DNA from 4 places in the Parabacteroides sp. AF21-43 genome. Region 1 is predicted to be linked to each of the others. Evidence: riboswitches for the same ligand, from Rfam matches in the RefSeq annotation. Region 1 holds a riboswitch; each other region holds the start of a gene.
The links. A riboswitch is a leader RNA that binds a small molecule or an ion and turns the genes downstream of it on or off. The one in region 1 is predicted to bind cobalamin.
Positions count from the first base shown of each region.

Region 2: another riboswitch for cobalamin. It lies ahead of DWX84_RS10320 (TonB-dependent siderophore receptor); the one in region 1 lies ahead of DWX84_RS08160 (Ig-like domain-containing protein).
Region 3: another riboswitch for cobalamin. It lies ahead of DWX84_RS20030 (TonB-dependent receptor); the one in region 1 lies ahead of DWX84_RS08160 (Ig-like domain-containing protein).
Region 4: another riboswitch for cobalamin. It lies ahead of DWX84_RS03330 (sirohydrochlorin cobaltochelatase); the one in region 1 lies ahead of DWX84_RS08160 (Ig-like domain-containing protein).

Region 1 covers NZ_QTMG01000008.1:145,614-147,818, forward strand. The annotation lists gene DWX84_RS08150 (PepSY domain-containing protein) at 1-64, shown strand, start outside; gene fldA (flavodoxin FldA) at 179-688, opposite strand; cobalamin riboswitch at 860-1,063, shown strand; gene DWX84_RS08160 (Ig-like domain-containing protein) at 1,270-2,205, shown strand, end outside.
Region 2 covers NZ_QTMG01000012.1:9,659-11,863, reverse strand. The annotation lists gene DWX84_RS10320 (TonB-dependent siderophore receptor) at 1-877, opposite strand, end outside; cobalamin riboswitch at 915-1,120, opposite strand; gene DWX84_RS10315 (putative transporter) at 1,230-2,205, opposite strand, start outside.
Region 3 covers NZ_QTMG01000041.1:12,563-14,767, reverse strand. The annotation lists gene DWX84_RS20040 (anaerobic ribonucleoside triphosphate reductase) at 1-215, shown strand, start outside; gene nrdG (anaerobic ribonucleoside-triphosphate reductase activating protein) at 228-728, shown strand; cobalamin riboswitch at 769-977, shown strand; gene DWX84_RS20030 (TonB-dependent receptor) at 1,030-2,205, shown strand, end outside.
Region 4 covers NZ_QTMG01000003.1:46,941-49,145, reverse strand. The annotation lists gene DWX84_RS03335 (TonB-dependent siderophore receptor) at 1-269, opposite strand, end outside; gene DWX84_RS03330 (sirohydrochlorin cobaltochelatase) at 416-1,333, opposite strand; cobalamin riboswitch at 1,461-1,658, opposite strand; gene aspT (aspartate-alanine antiporter) at 1,745-2,205, shown strand, end outside.

The DNA of each region.
Region 1 (2,205 bases):
GACGATCTTCGCGATAACCGGCTATTATTTTTGGATAAAGAAACAATTCAGGAAACTGAGATGAAAAGAAAGAGGTATGTTTGACCCACATACCTCTTCATAAATCTAAACCAATCAAGTTGAATACGCAAACGTTGTAATATTAAGGTTAAACAGTTATGTATGTAAAAGTGTGCGTCTATTCAATTCCTTCTTTCCTTATAGATGCCAACCACTGGTCGATCCGCCCTTCTGTTTGATCGTCTTCATTCATTTCATCCAGAGGAAGTCCGACGAACATACCGTTTATGCAGGCGGTGGAACTGTCAAATGAATATCCCGAGGCATCTACAGCGCCGATGAACTTGCAACCTGTATTTCGCAGGTCGGAATAGATCGTACCGATGGCGTCACAGAAAGTGTCGCTAAAAGAGGCTGAGTCTCCGCAACCGAATAATGCGACGGTTTTCTCACTTAAGTCCAGCTTTTTCAGCTTCCCTAGATAACTATCCCAATCATCTTGCAAATCTCCGGCGCCCCAAGTGGAACAGCCCAATAACAAGATTTCATAAGGCGCTACATCAGCGGGAGAAGCGTTAGATACGTCATGAATATCTTTGTCTTCCACACCCAGCTTCTCTGCGATACGTTTCGCAATCCCTTCCGTCGTTCCTGTAGACGAGCCGTAGAATATTCCTATAGTCTTCATTTCTATTTGTTTTTATAGTTTAATAACGAAGACAAATATCCGATATCTTATTAGTCTCGGCAATACCTACAAATATGTATTTTGAGGGTTGCGAATACCCACGAATGGCCAGCGATGGTTGAGGGAATAAAGGTTTTGATAAAATTGTGTATATTTTGAATTGTTTTTTTATAAATTTGCCATCGTATTGGTTCGCCTACCCTATTCAGGTACGGCGATTAAAAGGGAATCAGGTGAGAAACCTGGACAGTCCCGCTGCTGTAAGCTCCAAAAAAGCTTTAGACATCAACTCATTGCCACTGTTTCCGGAAGGAACGGGAAGGAAGTTCTAAAGTGGAGTAAGTCAGAAGACCTGCCAATGCCGGATAACCGCCGCAATTTTACGCTACCGGGGTTTAGCGTATGATTCAAATATGGAATACAGAGAACATTGCTCTAAAGAGGTAATTTTGATAGGGTAAGTTATGCCGTAGTTCGTGGGGAACTATGGGTAATTTATTTTGTGTTAACCTGTTAAAGCCATGTCTTTTTATATCATTCAGTGTATTTGTTTTTTGGAGTTTTACATTAATATTATGCTTATGAGAAAGTTTTTATCTTTTTTCTTTGTAATGGCTTTTTACGTAGTTGGAGCCTATGCGCAAGTATTGGTCCAAGGTCAACCGCATCCTTCCGCAAGGAATATCTCAACAAAGCAGGAGTCTCAGTTAAGAGCTGATGCCAGTTTTACTTTCGATGACATCCAATATTGGGTTGGTAACGGTAGCAATAAAGCCGCTTTAGTGATTGAATGGCATGATGGGAATCGCCCGGATGCCATGGTTTGGGGATATCGCTGGGATGGCGAGGCAACCGGACATGATATGATCGTGGCGATTGCTCAAGCAGATCCTCGATTGGTATTGCTCACCCAATACACTGGCTGGATGGGATATACGATCGATGGAATCGGGTATGGTGAAAGTAGACTTAATATTTCTTATGATCTAGAGGGAGCGAAGTCTGAGCCTAAAAATGCGTTTAAATTTGAACCTCCTATCACAAATCCGCTGTTGGGGCAAACTTCTCATCCAGAGCATCCGGCAGAGGATGTTGCGGCCGCCATTCGGCAAGGGGTTCAAACAGGAGTTATTTATCACCCGATAAATGCGGAAAGATATGGATATCCATCTTATGACTATGACTATTGGAGTTGTAGCAATGGCATTCATTGGCAAGCCGGTTGGTATTATGGCTATTGGAGTTATTTTGTGAGAAGTAGCCAAACCTCTAATTTTAGCTATTCTGGTTTAGGTGCGACAAGCCGTGTATTGACGGATGGTTGTTGGGATGCGTGGAGCTGGAATGGAAATATGAATACATCAGAAGGAACTCAGCCCGGGGATGTCTTTGTCGCTGCGACAATACCCTCTGGAGGTGGAGGGGATGAACCCGAGATCCCGGTGATACACGTAACATCCATTTCTCTCAATAAGTCTTCTTTGCGTTTACAAGCAGGAGCAAACGCAACCCTTGTA
Region 2 (2,205 bases), on a different contig from region 1:
CCGATTGCACGAAAAAGTTATTATCCCATAATCGTTCAGAAGTGTTCTTGTTATATAAATTAACAGAACCGGGAAGCCCCCGCTCCGAATCAAAATAGTACGCCTTAAAGGAAAGTTCGCCTCCCCTTCCAAAATCGCCGAATAGATTACCTTCCAAATGGTAAGCATGGATATCGCTATTTCTACGCTTCTCTCTCGTCTCCAATTCCCCATTAATCAATGTATAGGGATATTGCCCATCCGCACGCACGAAATCACCATGTAAGGATGCGCTCCAACGCTTTCCTAATTTTTGATCATAATGCAGCACGGGATTAAAAAGCCCGAAGGAACCTCCCTTAACCTTAAGATAAGTATGAAACGATTTGTCTTTAAACGTGGGCTTTCCGGTTTGTATATTCAAGGCTCCTGCCGAGGCATACACCCTTGCCGTTTGGAAGATGTCATCCGATTGTCCGATCGATAAGGAAACCATCTCCACGTTATCCAACGAGAAACGGCTGATATCGACTTGCCCGCTTTGCGCATCCGTAATCGTCACCCCATCGTAACTGACGGCGGTATGCTTCGCTCCCAAGCTACGTACCGAGACCGTTTTCAATCCTCCGATCCCCCCATAATCCTGTACTGTAACTCCCGAGAAGCGTTTCACGGCCTCGGATAGGTCTTGTACTCCCAAGCGATCGATTCCCGCCCGGTCCATAATTTGCAAAGGCGTACCTTCACGGGTGACCGACGGACGTACCTTCTCCACTACTTCCACCCCGGAAAGCTCGTGATAGGCCGTCGTATCGATCTGTTGACCGAAAGCGACACCCAAAGAAAATAACCATACGCTAAAAACGCACAGACATCTTATAAGATATAAATCTCGCATAATAATTCTTAGGTTTACCAACGTCTTCACCCGAAACGTCGCATAACAAAATCATGGCAGGTTTTCTGGCTCGTCCACCCTCTGTCGGCTACCTTCCCGCCTATCCGATAGGCAGTGGCAACAAGATTTGCCGGGGCTCCAAGGACTTACAGCTACGGGTACAGCTCCGGACTCGCACCGGATTCCCTTTTACTGATTATTATCGGAATCGATAACATCTACACCTTGATTGGCCGCAAAGATACATGTTTACTTTTTGATTAGCAACAAAAAAGCCCCCCGGCGAATCACTTCGGCGGAAGGCTAGGGAGTTTACACTTTTCTAAACATTACTAACAACAAAATATTTATTCTATGTATAAAAGAATAATATCATTAACTGTGCGGTCAACACACGCAAAAACATGGTCAATGGATAAACCGTCGCATATCCAACCGCCGGCGCATCATTTCCTGCCGCCATATTGGAATAGGCTAACGCAGGAGGATCGGTCGTACTTCCCGCAATCAATCCCATCAACGTAAAATAATTCAGTTTATAAAAATACCTTCCCACACAACCGATAATCAGTAGAGGCAATAACGTTATTATAAAACCATAACCGATCCAAGCTACACCACCCTTATTGACTATCGTATCGACAAAACCTTCACCCGCACTCAATCCCACGCAGGCGAGAAACAAGGTGATTCCTAATTCCCTCAATAGTAAATTAGAACTTTGCGTGGTATAAGTAACCAATTTATAACGATAACCGAACCGGCTTATCAATATCGCAACGATCAACGGACCTCCCGCTAATCCTAATTTCACCGGTTGAGGAATACCCGGAAAACTAATAGGAAGACTTCCCACGATAATACCCAAAACTATACCAACAAAAATAGTCACCAAATTAGGTTCATTCAAGCGTTTCATTGAATTACCCAGCGTCTCGGCAACTTTCTCCACCGCCAATTCACTACCGACCACTGTCACCCGGTCGCCTATTTGCAAGACCAGATTAGGAGTAGCTACCAACTCCAGCCCCGCACGATTGATCCGAGTCACGTTAATTCCATGTAAACGGCGTAACTGCAAAGCCCCTAATTGCTTACCGTTGATTTCAGACCGGGTAACCAAAATACGCCGGCTGATAAACTGGCTTTCCGCCGGAATCCATTGCTTACGATCCATCTGTATTTCTTGACCGATAAAAGTCTTTATCGCCTCCACGTCATGCTCTGCGGTAATAACAAAAATCTTATCATCCCCATTCAATACCGTGTTCCCCGCCACGATCTCTATCCGATTCGTATCGTTACGTAAAATACGGGAAATAACAAAT
Region 3 (2,205 bases), on a different contig from region 1:
AATACAATATCGGATACGGTTCCGTAAACCATAACCGTAACCGTTGTCTGGATTGTGGCTACGAGAACTCCACCCCTAATCTGGAAGCCTGCCCGAAATGCGGCAGCAAACACTTGGACAAACTTCAACGCATCACCGGCTATCTGGTAGGAACCACCGACCGTTGGAACAACGCCAAGCTATCCGAGCTAAACGACCGTGTCACCCACAACTAATTTTCAATTACCATGTTGTCTATCATAGATATCATCGAAGATACCACCGTAGACGGTCCGGGATTCCGGACCGCCATCTATGCGGCGGGTTGCCCGAACAAATGCCCGGGCTGCCACAACCCCGAATCATGGGATATCCATAAAGGGAAGAAAGTAAGAACGGAAGAGATCGTGGATAAAGTATTGGCCGACGAATTCGCCAACGTCACCTTCAGCGGCGGAGACCCTATGTTCCAGCCGGAAGGTTTCACCGAGGTAGCCAAGGCAATCAAGGAAAAAAGCCAAAAGACGATCTGGTGCTACACAGGATATAAATTCGAGGACCTGATAAAGAATCCGGCACAAGCCGCCTTGTTGTCCTATATCGACGTATTGGTAGATGGCCGCTACAAACAAACCCTTCGGGATGAGAGCCTTTTATTCCGGGGAAGCAGCAACCAACGGCTGATCGACGTACAAGCGTCTTTAAATAAAAAGGAAGTCGTGAAATACAAGTACAACCCTTTCATTTAAGGAAATTCTCCAATTATAGCCCGGATATTAACAAGATTTCATACCTTTGTCCCGAATTGGTTCCGTTTCGCCCAACCGGGGTTACGGATTAAAAGGGAATCAGGTGTAATTCCTGAACAGTCCCGTTGCTGTGAAGCTCTATTTCAAACATTCTGGAAACACTTTCGCCACTGGTATATAAGAATATAGCCGGGAAGGCTTTCGGGATGGGAGTCAGTCAGAAGACCTGCCAGTTAGGGAGAAGTCGCTCGCGAGGACAGAGCGGCTTGGTACGAATCATTTTCTAAACAGGTTTTAAATAATGGTGTTATCCTTTGCTAGAAAGGGATACCTTGCTTGCGTATTATCGATGCTGGCGATAGGTATGTCCCATGGACAAAGCAAACTCGACTCTATCCAGCACTTGGACGAAGTTACGGTCACGGCCCGGAGTTTCAGCTTTAAAGAGGTAATTCCTTCCCAAAAACTATCGGGGAAAGAATTACAAAATTTGAACAGTCACACGGTAGCAGATGCTTTACGCTACTTCTCGGGTGTCCAATTGAAAGACTATGGGGGCGTAGGAGGTATCAAGACCGTAAATATCCGAAGTATGGGAACGAACCACATGGGTGTTTTCTACGACGGCATCGAATTAAGCAACGCACAAAACGGACAAGTAGACCTCGGGATGTATTCTTTGGACAATATCGAGGAGATTTCTTTATACAATGGCCAGAAGAGCGATATCTTCCAATCCGCGAAAGATTTCGGCGCGGCCGGTACGCTTTATCTGCGTTCTCGTCGTCCTCGTTTCGAAGATGGAAAAACAACGAATATCCGTGCCACGATGAAAGTCGGTTCTTTCGATGTTATCAACCCCTCGGCGCTGTTCGAATATAAGATATCAGAAAACGTAGCCACCTCTTTCAGCGCCGAATGGTTAAGCGGAAGCGGTAAATACAAATTCCGTTACCGCCGTATCAACCCTGCCGGAGAGATCGCTTACGATACGACCGCCGTCCGGGAAAACGGGGATATCAACGCCACCCGCCTAGAGGCCGGACTTTATGGCAAGATGAGCGACGGTACTTGGAATCTTAAGTTCTACAACTACAATTCCGAACGAGGAATCCCGGGAGCCATCGTAAACAACGTATGGAGACGTGGTGAACGGGTATGGGATACGAACTCTTTCATGCAAGGCTCCTATATCAAAGAAATCAATAGCAAATTCAAGACACAGGTGAACGCGAAATATGCATTCTACCGTACGCATTATGTGAATAACGACGACAAGCTGATTCATGTAGATAACCTGTATAAGCAACGAGAGATTTACCTATCCTCCGCGAATGTCTATTCCATCCTCTCAAACTGGGATGTATCCGCCTCTTACGACTTGCAATGGAACAAGATGAACGCCGATATGTACGGATTCGTTTACCCGGAACGCTTCACCAACCTCCTTTCGGTCGCCACGGCGCTCCGGTTAGGG
Region 4 (2,205 bases), on a different contig from region 1:
CCCGGCATAAAGCGTACCGCATCTTGGATATTACGGATACCTCGCAACTCCAAACTACTCGCCGTAATGCTATTAATTGAAATAGGAAGATATTTCATAGGTACGTCCAACTTCGTGATTTGTGGACGTGGCTTGCGTGCGGCGGTCGCTACGACTTCTTGAATATTGAATGTCGTATCGGCGAAATTCGTGTACTCATTCTTGTGTTGTGCCTGCATCGTACTGATACATAAGGCTGTCAACGGTAAGATTGTCAAAACTCTTTTCATATATTTAGCATTATAACTGTTTATTGTATGCATGTGAAATCCCTTTCGAAAGAAATTCCATTTTCCTTCGAATGAAAATTTAGTTTCTTTCGGAAGGAATTACTTTTTCTTCCGAAAGGAATAAAACATAGATTTGGAGAACTTTTTTAGTCCTTCTCTACCGCATAAGCTTTCTTCTTATCAACGATATCGATCATCTTATGTTTAGCCATGAAACGGGCATGTTCGATGAAGATCTTCTGAATATCCGGATTCTGTCCCAGACCTTCCATAAATACGCTTACCTCGTAGCCTTTCTTTTCCAGTTCCTCTTTCCAATCACCGGCGATATCGTTTTTCGCATGGTCTCCGGCGACAAACATAAATGGCATCAACAAGACTTTCTTCGTTCCATTGGCCTTTACTTGGGCTACCATCGTATCAAAAGTAGGATAGCCCTCGATGGTTCCTACGGAATAATCCTTGAATCCCTTCTCCTTCAACATATAATCCAACATGGCATATTGAGCCGTCGCCGGAGTATAAGTGCCATGGCCTACCAATAAAGTAGCGCCTTCTTTCGCCCCATTTTTTGTGATAGCGACGATTACCGCCTCATAATCCTCCGGTGTATACAATAAAGGATTACCGATACGAATCTCCTTGAAAGAAGATTTCATGGTGGCAACATCCTTACGTAAGGATTCCATCTCGATACCTTCGATTATATTCGTGGATTGGATCAAGACATGTGTATAACCATCAGTCTTTAATTTTTCCAAGGCCTCGATCGGGTTCAGTTTCTCTACGCCACGAGCTTTTAAGCGGCGCATTACAATGCGAGAAGTCCATGCCTCACGCAACTCAACATCTTTGAAAGCTTCTTTCGCTTTTTGATTGATCGCGTCGATTGTCAAGGCACGGGTATCATCATGGGTTGTTCCAAAATGTACCATCAATAAAGCGGCCTTATCGCCCGGTTGTAAAGAGGCGAATAAATCGGATGCTACAAAATTCTCGCCATCGTGCGCACGACAAACTAGGCTGATGACCAGCAAGAAGAAAGATAGTAAGTGTTTCCTCATCATATGAATATATTAATAATTAGATTACATATCAATCCCACGGAGACAACGTATTATTACGTCTCCAACATCTTTTAGATATAGGTGATATTTCTATCCTCTTAATTACTCCTGACCCCGGGAGGAATTAATCATTACTTCGCTTGGCAGGTTTCCTGACTGGCTCGGAAAGCAACCTTCCCATCTTTCTTAAGACAGTGGCATAGCAGAACGCTTTCCTTTTCAAGAGCTTCACAGTAGCGGGCACTGTTCCGGATTCTAACCGGATTCCCTTTTATAGAGTTGTCGGTAGACAAACTCTATCACCTAAGCGGTCGCAAATTTATATAAATAATCCCGAAAAGTAACAACATCTTTCAAAGAATCCCTGTTCCAATAGCATCTTTTTTGTTTAACATCAAATAAATAGATATGGAATGGATAACTAATTTACTTCAACATTATCCGGAGCTAGCTATTTTCATAACCTTAGCTCTCGGTTTCTGGATTGGCAAGTTTAAGATAAAGAAGTTCACGCTGGGAACGGTTACCAGCGTATTATTGGTCGGTGTATTGATCGGGCAATTAAAAATCGATATAAGCGGACCGTTAAAGTCCGTCTTTTTCTTGATGTTCCTCTTCGCTGTAGGATATAGCGTTGGGCCACAGTTCTTCCGGGGATTGAAAAAGGAAGGTCTTCCTCAAATGCTTTTCGCCGCCGTCATGTGTATATTTTGTTTGATCGCTCCTTTTTTGTTAGCGAAACTTATGGGATATAACGCAGGCGAGGCCGCAGGATTATTGGCGGGCTCCCAGACGATGTCGGCAGTATTAGGAGTTGCCGAAGATACGATCGGACAGATGAATATTAGCGATACGGATAAAAGTGCTAT